4 regions of the Exiguobacterium sp. s168 genome follow, and region 2 is predicted to be linked to each of the others. Evidence: predicted binding sites of a transcription regulator. Region 2 holds the regulator's gene; each other region holds the start of a gene.

Evidence for each region. The regulator Rex, encoded in region 2, represses fermentation and respiration genes when NADH is low (regulators of the CRP and FNR family bind a similar motif). The targets are predictions, from matches to a motif close to TTGTGAAATATTTCACAA.
Region 1: a site for Rex is predicted at 1,676-1,693, ahead of adhE (bifunctional acetaldehyde-CoA/alcohol dehydrogenase). Genes of this name have one in related genera too.
Region 3: a site for Rex is predicted at 1,829-1,846, ahead of pflB (formate C-acetyltransferase). Genes of this name have one in related genera too.
Region 4: a site for Rex is predicted at 1,223-1,240, ahead of KNQ15_RS07005 (cytochrome C oxidase subunit II). Genes of this name have one in related genera too.

What each region holds. Positions count from the first base shown of each region.
Region 1 is NZ_JACSNE010000027.1:5,871-9,037, reverse strand. Features, by position in the region: gene adhE (bifunctional acetaldehyde-CoA/alcohol dehydrogenase) at 1-1,590, opposite strand, end outside; gene KNQ15_RS13740 (beta-class carbonic anhydrase) at 1,927-2,478, shown strand; gene KNQ15_RS13735 (Na+/H+ antiporter family protein) at 2,792-3,167, shown strand, end outside.
Region 2 is NZ_JACSNE010000007.1:117,955-121,121, reverse strand. Features, by position in the region: gene KNQ15_RS06705 (ATP-binding cassette domain-containing protein) at 1-794, opposite strand, end outside; gene KNQ15_RS06700 (redox-sensing transcriptional repressor Rex) at 962-1,621, shown strand; gene KNQ15_RS06695 (twin-arginine translocase TatA/TatE family subunit) at 1,621-1,818, shown strand; gene tatC (twin-arginine translocase subunit TatC) at 1,826-2,605, shown strand; tRNA gene KNQ15_RS06685 (tRNA-Ala) at 2,710-2,785, shown strand; gene KNQ15_RS06680 (S8 family serine peptidase) at 3,010-3,167, shown strand, end outside.
Region 3 is NZ_JACSNE010000008.1:54,746-57,912, forward strand. Features, by position in the region: gene pflB (formate C-acetyltransferase) at 1-1,742, opposite strand, end outside; gene KNQ15_RS07065 (hypothetical protein) at 2,082-2,510, shown strand; gene KNQ15_RS07070 (DEAD/DEAH box helicase) at 2,539-3,167, shown strand, end outside.
Region 4 is NZ_JACSNE010000008.1:42,955-46,121, forward strand. Features, by position in the region: gene KNQ15_RS06995 (CDP-glycerol glycerophosphotransferase family protein) at 1-200, shown strand, start outside; gene KNQ15_RS07000 (Crp/Fnr family transcriptional regulator) at 358-1,071, shown strand; gene KNQ15_RS07005 (cytochrome C oxidase subunit II) at 1,303-1,416, shown strand; gene KNQ15_RS07010 (cytochrome c oxidase subunit II) at 1,429-1,899, shown strand; gene KNQ15_RS07015 (b(o/a)3-type cytochrome-c oxidase subunit 1) at 1,901-3,167, shown strand, end outside.

The sequences.
Region 1 (3,167 bases), on a different contig from region 2:
CGTCTGAACAGTCGTCACCGATGGATCTGGTTCGACTTGGTCAAAGATCCGGTAACTGACGGACTGTGGCAAGTTTTGAATCACTTTATCGGCATACCCGAACTGTACCATCGTTGGATCCGTGACTATCATGACGCGTGAGACGTCAGTCATCGACCGCAAGTACTGAACAGAGTTCTTTTCGAAGTAGATTTTTTCAGGAACCTTGAACCATTGCATGTTCACGCGTCGTCTCGCCACCTTCTTGACGTTGAGTAAGTGCTTCGCTGTCACGTTTTCAGATACAGAGTTTTTCCCGTATGATCCGCAACCGAGTGTCAATGATGGTGTCAACTCGTTGTACAGATCACCGATCCCACCGTGAGCAGATGGACTGTTGACAAGGATCCGGCAGGCTTTCATGCGGAGTCCGAACGCTGTCATCAAATCATCGTTCGTCGTATGAATGACAGCTGTATGACCGAGACCACCAATTTCAAGCATCTGTTCGGCAATCGTGAACGCTTCTTCAGTTGATGCAACGCGGTACGCACCGAGGACCGGACTGAGTTTTTCATGAGACAATGGTTCTGCTGCTCCGACGTGCTCGAGTTCCGCGACGAGCATGACCGTTGTTTCCGGAACGTCGATGCCGGCTTTCTCCGCGATCCATGTCGCTGGTTTCCCGACGATGTCCGCATTGACGGCACATGTATCGGTTTTGATGACGAGTGATTCGAGACGTTGTTTTTCTTCCGGTGTACAGAAGTAACAACCGAGTGCTTCCATTTCCGCACGAACCGTCGCATAAATCTCTTGGTCGACGATGACAGCTTGCTCAGACGCACAAATCATTCCGTTATCAAACGTTTTTGAGAGAACGAGATCGCTGACTGCCCGTTTGACTTTCGCTGACTGTTCGATGTAACACGGAACGTTCCCTGGTCCAACACCGAGTGCCGGTTTACCTGTTGAATACGCTGATTTGACCATTCCTGCTCCACCTGTCGCAAGGACCATGGCGATTTTTTCATGGTTCATCAAGACTTTCGTTGCTTCAAGTGATGGTTCTTCCACCCATTGAATACAGTCTTTTGGTGCCCCGGCTTTGATGGCTGCGTCGCGGAGTGTTTTCGCTGCTTCAACGGAACAACGTTGTGCCGATGGGTGGAACGCGAAGACGATCGGGTTGCGTGTCTTGATCGCAATCAATGCTTTGAACATCGTCGTTGATGTCGGGTTCGTGACCGGTGTGACACCACAGACGACACCAACCGGTTCAGCGATATAGGTGATGCCGTTTTGGACATCTTCTTCGAGAATCCCGACCGTTTTTTCATGACGTAGACTATTGTAGATGTATTCTGTCGCAAAAATGTTTTTAATCATCTTATCTTCAAAGACACCGCGTCCCGTCTCTTCTGCTGCGAGACGAGCGAGTTCGACGTGCCGTTCAAGTCCGGCAAGTGCCATATCCCGGACGATCGTGTCGATTTTTTCTTGATCGAATGTCAGTAATTCTTGTAATGCACGTTGCCCTTTTTCAACGATTTGCCCAACTGCTTGTTCGACCGGCGTTGCCGTCGATTTTGTTTTTTCTTTCACAGCCATGAGTGGTTTCCTCCCTGTCGTGGAACGAATCTGAGTTTGATTTGCCAACCATTATGTCAGGAATGCCAAGCTGTTTTTCAATAGTTTGTGCTTTCCTTCACAAATCAATCATAACCCCTTTTTCTTGTTTTGTGCATGACCATCCTGTGAATTCCCTCACACCTTTGATAGCGTTTACAACTGTTTTAAATTCTTCTTTTTTATCGTTTTGCTTCATGTACATGGATGTGTGCGATTTGTCACACCTTGCATTTTCGTGACTTGATAGCCGTTTCATCATCTTGTATTCTGATATGGGGTACATATTAAGAGCTACCACTAAAGGAGGACACTTGAATGTCAGTTGTACAGGAAATGCTAGCCTTCAACGAGCGATTCGTCGCCGAAAAACAGTATGAACAGTTCGTCTCGGATAAGTTCCCAGACAAAAAGGTCGTCATCCTGACGTGTATGGATGCCCGCTTGACGGAGCTCCTCCCACACGCACTTGGTCTTAAGAACGGGGATGCGAAGATCATCAAAAATGCCGGTGCTATCCTATCGCACCCATTCGGCTCCGTTATGCGCTCGATTCTCGTTGCGTTGTATGCTCTTGGCGCTGAAGAAGTCGTCGTCATCGGTCACCACGACTGTGGCATGAGCACGATTGATCCTAACCACATGATCAACGAGATGAAGGATCGGGGAATCGACCAACAGATTCTTCATACACTCGAAGTATCCGGGGTTGATTTGAATCAATGGTTGCGTGGCTTCACGTCAGTTCAAGAAAGCGTCGCTCACTCAGTCAGCCTCGTGAAGAACCACCCATTACTGCCACCTGGGACGAACGTCCACGGACTCGTCATCGATCCAGGTACTGGTAAGCTTGACGTCGTCGATTGCTGATCACTCTCTATAGAAGAAACGCAAATAGAATTGGATGATTTACTCCGCTTTAAACTAAAGATAACGTGCCATTTTCTCTTACCGGAGAAGGATGGCACGTTTTTTCGTATGAGTCATTTTCAGTGATCAAAACGCTTCTCACTTCATGCTTCGGGGTATAACAGAATGTATCATCTTGTGGAGAGCTAATAAGCGTATCATTCATCTTTTGATTACGAGGTCAGACTTTTACTCTTGACAGCATTCCAACATGGCTGTAAGATACTTTAGTATAGTACAGTGATAACAAAAGAAAGTGTGGTTTTACTGAATGATAAACGCCGTATTGTTTGCCGTCTTTTTACTATTTATATTAGCGATCTTTCGCGTCCACATCGTGGTCGCGATGGTCATCAGTGCGTTTGCCGGTGGTCTCGTCGGTGGTCTTGATTTAACGAAAACAACCGAAGCGTTTGCCGGTGGTCTTGGTGACGGGGCAGAAATCGCCCTGAGCTACGCGTTGCTCGGTGCATTTGCCGTTGCCCTCTCGAAAACGGGCTTACCGGATGCACTCGCTCACTCTTTGATTGCACGCTCGCGTGGTAACGCAAGTGCCGCTTCCGTCAAAAAATTAAAAGGATTCATCTTGTTTGCGATTCTCTTGCTTGCGATCAGTTCACAAAACGTGTTGCCGATCCACATCGCGTTCA
Region 2 (3,167 bases):
TGTTTCATTTCTTGATCGTACAAGGCCGCTTTTTGTTCCAAGTACTTCGTGTAGTTCCCGGTGAACTTACGACAGACATTGCGCGACAGCTCATAGACGACATTGACGACTTGGTCGAGGAAGTACCGGTCGTGTGAGACGATCAGGACGGCGCCACGATAACCGCCGAGGTAACTTTCGAGCCAAGCGAGTGTATCGATATCAAGGTGGTTGGTCGGCTCATCAAGAATGAGGAGCTCTGGTGCTTGCAGAAGCATCTTCGCTAAGGCGAGTCGTGTCCGTTGACCACCGGATAATGTCTGAATCCGGCGCGAGTAATCATCCGGATAAAAGCGCATGCCGTGCAAAACGGAGCGGATATTCGCTTCGAACTGATAACCACCGGCTTCTGAGAAGTCGTGTTGTGCTTGGTCGTACGTCTTCAAGAGACGATCGTAAGCGACCGGGTCGTTCAAGATATGCTCCATGCCCATTTCGATTTCCATCCGGCGCAGTGTTCGTTCTTGTTCCTGGAGATGTTCGAAGACGGTCAGCATCTCGTTCCAGATCGTCTCATTCGATTCGAGACCACTGTCTTGTGCAAGATAACCGATTTTGACATCCTTGCCTTTCATGATGTCGCCCGAGTCATGACTGAGTTCACCAGCGATGATTTTGAGCAAGGTCGATTTACCGGCACCGTTTCGTCCGACGAGCGCAATCCGATCCCGCTCTTGTACTTCCAGTTTGATATTTTCTAAAATCGGCTCGACGCCGAATGATTTCGAGAGTTGATTGACTTGTAAGAGTATCATTTCCATCCATCCTTCCACCCTTTAGTTTATCACGAACAAAAGCGCGAGGTCCTGCGGAATATATTATTTGTGACTCTATGTGAAGTGGTTTACAATCAAGGAGAGTAGAAAGCTTTTTGCAAAGATTTGGGTGCCACGATGGATGTGGCCGAAGGGGGAACTGCAGGATGAATGGACCAGACACAAAAATTCCACAAGCGACAGCAAAACGGTTGCCGCTATATTATCGCTTCATCCAAAGTTTATACAATTCAGGCAAGCTCCGCGTCTCTTCTGCTGAGTTAAGCGAGGCGGTGAAGGTTGATTCAGCAACGATTCGTCGCGATTTTTCCTACTTTGGGGCATTAGGGAAGAAGGGGTATGGATATAACGTTCAACATCTCTTAACGTTTTTCCGCAAAACATTGAATCAAGATGAGGTGACGAATGTTGCCTTAATCGGGGTCGGTCATCTCGGAACAGCGTTTGCAAATTATAACTTTTTAAAGAATAATAGTACTCGGATAGTCGTTGCGTTTGATGCGGACGAAGAGAAGGTCGGAACAACGACGCATGACGTTCCAATCTATCATGTTTCGGACATGAAAGAACAAATCGAAGCGAATCAGGTCGATGTTGCCATCTTGACGGTTCCATCGCAGTTCGCACAGTCAGTAGCGGATGAGTTAGTCGAGTATGGTGTGACAGGCATCCTGAACTTTACGCCAGCACGGTTGAACGTGCCAGCGAGCGTCCGGGTCCATCACATCGATTTATCGATCGAGTTGCAGTCGTTAGTTTATTTCATGAAGCATTATTCGCAATCAGCTGAAGGAGTGAAATCATAATGGAAAACCTTATCCCGCTCACACTAGGTATCGGACCAGCGAGCATCGGATTAATCGCGGTCGTCGCATTGATCATCTTCGGACCGAAGAAGTTACCAGAATTCGGACGCGCTGCGGGTCAGACATTGAAAGAGTTCAAGAATGCCACGAACGGCATCATGGACGACGATAAAAAGGACGAACCGAAAGAGAAGTGATTGAATCATGACGGTTGATCAAGAGCAAAGCATGACGTCGCACCTTGACGAACTGCGTAAGCGGATCGTCTGGTCGCTTATCATCGTCGTCGTCCTGTTCGCTGTCGCATTTCCGCTCGTCCGACCGCTCGTTCGCTTCTTGCAAGCGGACTTAAAAGAGCTCGGTATCGGTTTGAATGCCTTCAACGTCGCCGATCCTTTAATGTTGTATTTGAATCTTGCGTTCATCATTGCGCTGATTTTAGCGTCACCGTTCTGGATGTATCAACTCTGGGCATTTGTCCGACCAGGACTTTATGACAAGGAGCAAAAAGCGACATTGACGTATATTCCGGTCATCTTCTTTCTGTTTTTGGCTGGCGTAGCCTTCTCGTATTTCTGGTTGCTTCCCTTCTTGCTTGAAGTCTCAACGGATCTCGGGAAAGAGCTCGGAATCGAACAAGTCATCGGAGTCGAGAACTACTTCAGTTTCTTAATCCGGTTGACGATGCCGTTCGGTCTTCTGTTCCAATTGCCGGTCGTGACGATGTTCCTGACACGTCTTGGTCTCGTGACGCCATATTTCATGCGAAAGAATCGGAAATATGCGTACTTTGCGCTGTTCGTCGTTGCGGCATTGATCGCACCGCCGGACGTGACGTCACACTTGATGATCTCGGTACCATTGTTCGTTCTCTATGAGATCAGTATCTTGATTTCTGCGCGGACGTACAAAAAGGTCTTGATCCTCGAGCAACAGGCAGAGCTTGAACGACAGGCGGATTTGATGCGTGAATTGAATAAATGAATCGTGAATTCCTTCCGACGATTTTGGAAGGAATTCTTTTTTGTGAAAGCGTTCTTTTTATATTGATAAAGCAGTTAGTGATGCGTATACTAAAGATAATTCATGGGGGCTTAGCTCAGCTGGGAGAGCGTTTGGCTGGCAGCCAAAAGGTCGTCGGTTCGATCCCGATAGTCTCCACCAATACCAAATATCTAACTCCTCGAGGCGTCGAGGAGTTTTTATTTTACTCCCAGTTAAATTCCTTAAAAATATAAAATGTCATGAAAAACAAATAAATTAAAAAAATAGACAGATATAAATTGTTTATTTCCATTAAATTCATTAAACTAAATATACAGAATTTTCGTTTAACTGTTTTATCAGTAGTACTACTATGGTTTTACAGAAAAGGGGAAAACGAACGCATGAAGAAGAAGATTGCACTTATGGCAGCCGTCTTAATGACGTCTTCCAATCTAGTCAGTGCGCAAGGTGCACTGTCGTCGCAAGACAAAGCAACGGGTCAAAAACCGCAAGCGCTCTCGCTGAAGAAATCGGGGCAAGAGAAGAACTACAAACAATC
Region 3 (3,167 bases), on a different contig from region 2:
CGGATTTTCTCCATGAACAGCGTCACGAGATCAACTGCCATCTGATCGACCCGTTCATCGTTATTTCCGAACTTCGGAAACTCACCTTCGATCTTGAAATCAACTGCAATCCCATCCGCATCTCGGATCGGACGGACTGTTGCGTAACGGATGGCGGATAGACTGTCAGCGACGACCGATAAACCAGCGATACCGCATGCCATCGTCCGTAAGATTTCCGGATCATGTAACGCCATTTCAATCCGTTCGTAACTGTATTTATCATGCATGTAGTGAATGACATTCAGTGTATTGACGTACAGTTCTGCAAGCCAATCGAGTTGACGATCATAAGCCGCCATGACGGTCTCGTAATCGAGTACTTCGTCGAGCATTAGTGGTGTAGCAGGGGCGACTTGGATTTTGAGCTTCTCGTCCATTCCGCCATTGATCGTATAAAGTAATGCTTTTGCCAGGTTTGCTCGCGCACCGAAGAACTGCATCTGTTTCCCAATCTTCATCGCGGAGACACAGCAAGCGATACCGTAATCATCCCCATAAACCGGCAACATCAAATCATCGTTTTCATACTGAATCGAGCTCGATACGATCGACATCTTCGCACAGAATTCCTTGAATCCGCGTGGAAGCTGAGTAGACCAGAGAACGGTTAGATTCGGTTCCGGTGCCGGACCGAGTGTCGAGAGCGTGTGTAAGAAGCGGAACGAACTTTTCGTGACGTTTGATTGCCCATCTTCACTCATTCCACCAATGGATTCCGTTACCCACGTCGGGTCACCCGAGAACAAATCATTATAGTCCGGTGTCCGTAAGAATTTGACGATCCGAAGCTTCATGACGAAATGATCGACGAGCTCTTGTGCAGTCTCTTCAGTCAAGCGCCCAGTCGCAAGATCACGTTCGACATAAATATCAAGGAACGTCGAGACTCGACCGAGTGACATGGCTGCCCCGTTTTGCTCCTTGATGGCAGCAAGATAAGCAAGATAGACCCACTGGAATGCTTCTTGTGCTGTTTCTGCAGGGCGAGAGAGGTCAAAACCATAACGAGTTCCAAGCTCGGTCAATTCTGTTAATGCGCGCAACTGTTCATTCATCTCTTCGCGATCACGAATCATTGATTCAGAGAGGAACCCGCCACGCGCCTTTAAATCTCGCTTACGTTCTTCAATCAAGCGTGCCGTTCCGTACAAAGCAACACGACGATAGTCACCGATGATCCGTCCGCGACCATAAGCATCAGGTAATCCTGTGATGATACCGGCTTTACGTGCGGCGCGCATCTCAGGGGTATAGGCATCGAAAACCCCTTGGTTATGTGTCTTCCGGTACTCGCTGAAGGTTTTCGTGACAGTCTCGTCTGCTTCAAAGCCATACGCAGCTAGGGCATCATTTACCATCCGAATCCCACCGTTTGGATGAATCGAACGTTTAAACGGTTCGTCTGTCTGTAAACCGACGATTTTTTCAAGTGAGCGATTCAGATATCCTGCATCATGCGAGAGGATCGTTGATGGTGTTTTAGCATCGACGGCGTACACACCACCACGTTGGCGTTCTTCATTCGTCAGCTGTAGAATTTGTTGCCAGAGCCGTTCCGTTGCTTGCGTTGGACCGACTAAAAAGTGATCATCTCCTGTATATTCTGTGCGATTGAGTCGGATGAAGTCTGCGACATCGATCGTCTTTACCCATTCACCAGACGTAAAGTTCGTCCAAGCACTCGTTTTTTCTAATAACATGGATACCACTCCTTTAATATTGAGCTAATCATCAGTTCCTTATGTGAATAGTGTAACAAAAGGAAGGGTTGATTCCCTTTACGTTCATGTGAATGTTTTAACAAGTGAATAAACGTTGATATGACGGGCTTTCTTTATTTCTGTATCCATATGAAAATAGTTCAGAAAAAACAGTTTGGTGTTGCTAATTCAAGGTTTTTTGGAAACTGTATGAGTTAATTTAAAAAAGATCCACTAGAACAGTTGAAACTGTGAGGAATGTCACGCTACGGTGCCTTGTATTTTTAAGACGTATCGTTGACAATGAAAAAGGGAATATAGAACGTGGAGGTGTGCCAAATGGAGTATGTATCATTAACACAACAAGGAGAGTATCAGTCGGGAGACTGGGTCTCGCTGAAAATCGGATCGGACGGTTCGACGCGAACGGGAATGATCACGGAATTTGAAGATGATGGATTCTGGATTCGGTTTGAAGACGATTTTGATTATGAAGACTTTATCGGCTATGATGAATCGTATTGGATTGCGCTTGTTCGCCGTCCCGTCGACGTAAAAGCGACGTATGCGAGTCTTTCGGAGTATCCGGCACTCGCTGCAGAATTACAGGATCGTGTCATCCAAGGATTCGAGATTCTAGAAGAAGAAGCCGGTGAAGGCGAGATCCGGTTCCACATTCGATTGCTCGATGCAGGAAATGAATATACACAGACATTACGGGGATACCGTGATGCATCAGGAGATCATGTCGAATACGTAACGGCATGATGGAATTAAGAGAGTAGGAGAAATCGTTATGAACTTTACAAAACCATTTTTACAGGAAGCATGGGAACGGGCACGTTTTACGGAGTTGATGCCTGTTCAAGAACAAGCGATCCCATTGTTGCGCGAAGGAAAAGATGTCCTTGCTGAAGCGCCTACAGGTACAGGGAAGACGCTTGCCTATGTCATTCCAGCTTTAGAAAAGATTGAAGTAGAAGAACCACACGTGCAAGTCGTGATCACGGCACCAACACGGGAACTCGTCATGCAAATTCATCAAGTCATTCAATTGTTTGCTCAAGGAAGTGGGATCAAATCCGGTGCATTCATTGGTGGAGTTGAATTAAAACGACAATATGAACGATTGAAGAAAAAACCGCAAATCATCGTTGGTACACCTGGACGCCTTGTTGAGTTGATTGATTCGAAGAAGTTGAAAATGCATAAGGTGAAATTGATCGTCTTAGATGAAGCGGATCAAATCTATGAGAGTGGCATGAATGACTCGGCGACGCGAATCGCAAACAGTGCATTACGCGATCGACAGCTAGCATTCGTATCAGCGACATTGCCGGAACGGACAGCGGAATGGGGACGGACTCTTGCGAATGCTCCTGAGACGATTCGTGTTGAGCGTGCCGTTAGCACACAAGTGACATT
Region 4 (3,167 bases), on a different contig from region 2:
GACTTGTCGATCAGTATCCAAAACCATTACCGGTGCGACAGACGGAGCAGATGGCGCAATTGATGGAGTGGATCGTGTCTGACGCGATACTTGAAGAGTGCCGTCAGCACATGCAAGAATTCCAAACAAGTTGGTATGATCACCCACCAGGTCAAGCAGTTGAACGAATCGTTCATCATTATTACGGAACAGGTATGTAATACTATATCTGACGATTGCTTTAGTTTTAGAAAGCGGTCGTCAGATACTTTTTCAAAAATAATGTGAAAAATTGAACAAAGTTTGACAATCTTTTGAAAATCCATTCTTTTGAACTGTGATGTTCTATACTAAAAGCAGAAGAAAAGGAGAGGAGAAATGGATATGCTGACTTGTGGAACGACTGAAGCGAATACATTCATCTTATCACCTGAGACAAGAACGTTACTAGAGAGCTTCATGACGGAAACGACGTTCAAAAAGGATTCCATCGTCTGTTGGGAAGGGGAAATGAACGACAAGTTGTTTTATGTGAAACAAGGAGGCGTCAAACTATCGAAGTTGACGAAAAAAGGCAGTCCATTACTGATGTTCTTATATTTCAAAGGGGATCTATTTGGTGAATTTGATGTAGGAGAAGCTTTTCCGAGTTCATACAGTATCGAGACGATGGAGGATAGTATCATCGGTTTCCTCTCAAAAGAAAAATTAGAGGAACTCATGAGAAAGGATGGTACTTTTGCGCTTGAGATCATGCGGTGGCAAGCATTGATGCGGAAACAGACGGAGACTAAATTGCGCGACTTGCTATTGTTCGGAAAACCGGGTGCGTTAGCTTCGACGTTACTTCGTCTCATCGCGATGGAAGGGGAACAAGTAGGAGAAACCTACCGTCTTGCAAAACGTCCATCCGATGGGGAGTTTGGTCAATTGATTGGCGCACCGCGTGAAACGGTCAATCGGATGTTCTCCCAGTGGAAAAAAGAAGGTGTCATTTCGATGACGCCAAAAGAAATCATCATTCATGATGCACAATATCTGCGTGATCTGTGTCATTGTGAAGGATGCCCAGCAGGTGTTTGTCGAATTTAATAGATAGTGTACAAACAATTCAAACGTGAAGCAGAATTTTCTGCCTCATGTATGGATTGTTTTTTTGTAGATGAGTCGTGCCTCCTTCTCTTGTTCAGATGTGAACTTTTTGTGTGTTTTTAGAAAGAAAAGTGCGGATTCTTCACATTTGAAGTGATATATATCACAGTTTCCGAACTTGCTGAATTCTTACAATAAAGACAAGTTCAAAGCAGGAGAGGAGTAATCACCATGGACCAAAAATCAGAATCAAACCTCAAAGGAACATTTATTGCCGTCCTGATCGTAGCAGGTGTCATCATCGGGATGTGGAGTTCAATCTTTCTATTGTTCATATCACGTTAAGGGGGAATCACGATGCACATTCATCGTTTAGAAAAAATTTGGCTGATCTTCGGAGTAGCGATGCTAGCGGTCTTCTTGACCATCATCGGTGTATCCGCTTTTGCATCGGGCAATCAACCACCATCCGATGCGACATTGATTGATCCGACGAAAGTCGATCAGACGAAACCGTTTGATAAACCAGGACTAAAAAAGATTGATGATGACCGATACGAAGCGGTCATCGTTTCACAAGCTTTTCAGTTTACACCAAAAGATATGGTCATACCTAAAGGGGCGACAGTCGATTTTCTCGTGACATCGAAGGACGTCGTTCATGGATTTGAAATCGTTAAGACGAACGTCAACATGATGGTCGTTCCCGGACATATTAATTCGATTGAGTATACGTTCAAGGAAGCAGGCGAATATCTCGTCGTATGTAATGAATATTGTGGTAATGCCCATCATATGATGGCAACGAAAATCAAGGTGGTGGAATAAGATGAATGCCATTTCAAAAAAATTAAGACAGTTCGAGATGGAGCGTGGTCTGCCTGCTACCGTCATCGGAATTAAGGAAGCGAAGCTCGCTTTCGCACATGTTAGTTTTTCACTTGTCGCCTTATTGATTGGTGGTTTATGTGGATTGTTGCAAACGATGGTGCGGACAGGTGTCATTCCAGAAATTGCTGGAGTCGGCTACTATGAGCTTCTCACTGCCCACGGGTTAATGCTTGCAATCGTCTTTACGACGTTATTCATTTTCGGATTATTGTTCTCATTTTTAGGTCAATCGTTCGGACGATTCGAAGAGTTTCCGCGACGTCTCGGATGGGTCGGATTCTGGTTCATGATTCTTGGTGTCGTCCTCGTCACGTGGATGGTGCTTGCAGGAGAAGCTTCCGTCCTCTATACATTCTATGCACCACTCAAGGCACATCCAGTATTTTATATTGGACTCGTCATCTTCGTCGTCGGAACGTGGATTGCTTCTGGTGCCATGTTCCGTATGTATGCTGATTATAAACGGGAACACCCTGGCGTTCATCCACCACTTCAAGCATACATGAGTATTATGACTGCCTTATTATGGGTGGTTGCGACACTCGGCGTAGCAGCGACGATTCTCTTTCAACTCCTTCCTTTATCTCTTGGTTGGACAGATAAGGTCGGGATCGAGCTATCCCGAACGCTATTTTGGTACTTTGGTCATCCACTCGTCTATTTTTGGTTATTACCTGCTTATATCGTTTGGTATACGGTCATTCCGAAAATCGTTGGTGGGAAGATTTTTTCTGACGCGTTAGCGCGAATGTCATTTTTATTGTTCTTACTTTTTTCATTCCCAGTTGGTTTTCACCATCAATTGTTAGAGCCGGGGATTTCTGCATTTTGGAAGTATGTCCAAGTCGTTTTGACATTCCTCGTCATCATCCCATCATTGATGACTGCCTTCTCGATGTTTGCGACATTCGAGCTAGCGGGTCGCCGTAAGGGAGCAACTGGCATATTTGGTTGGGTGAAGAAAATGCCATATCGTGATGTTCGTTTTCTTGCACCGTTCATCGGGATGTTATTCTTCATTCCAGCAGGTGCAGGTGGTGTCATTAATGCGTCCCATCAACTAAATATCATCGTTCACAATACATTATGGGTCACTGGACACTTTCACATCACGGTCGGTGCGGCTGTCGCACTAACGTTCTTCGGAACAGCGTACTGGCTTGTTCCACTCTTACGTGGTCGGACGTTGACGCCGGCAATGAATC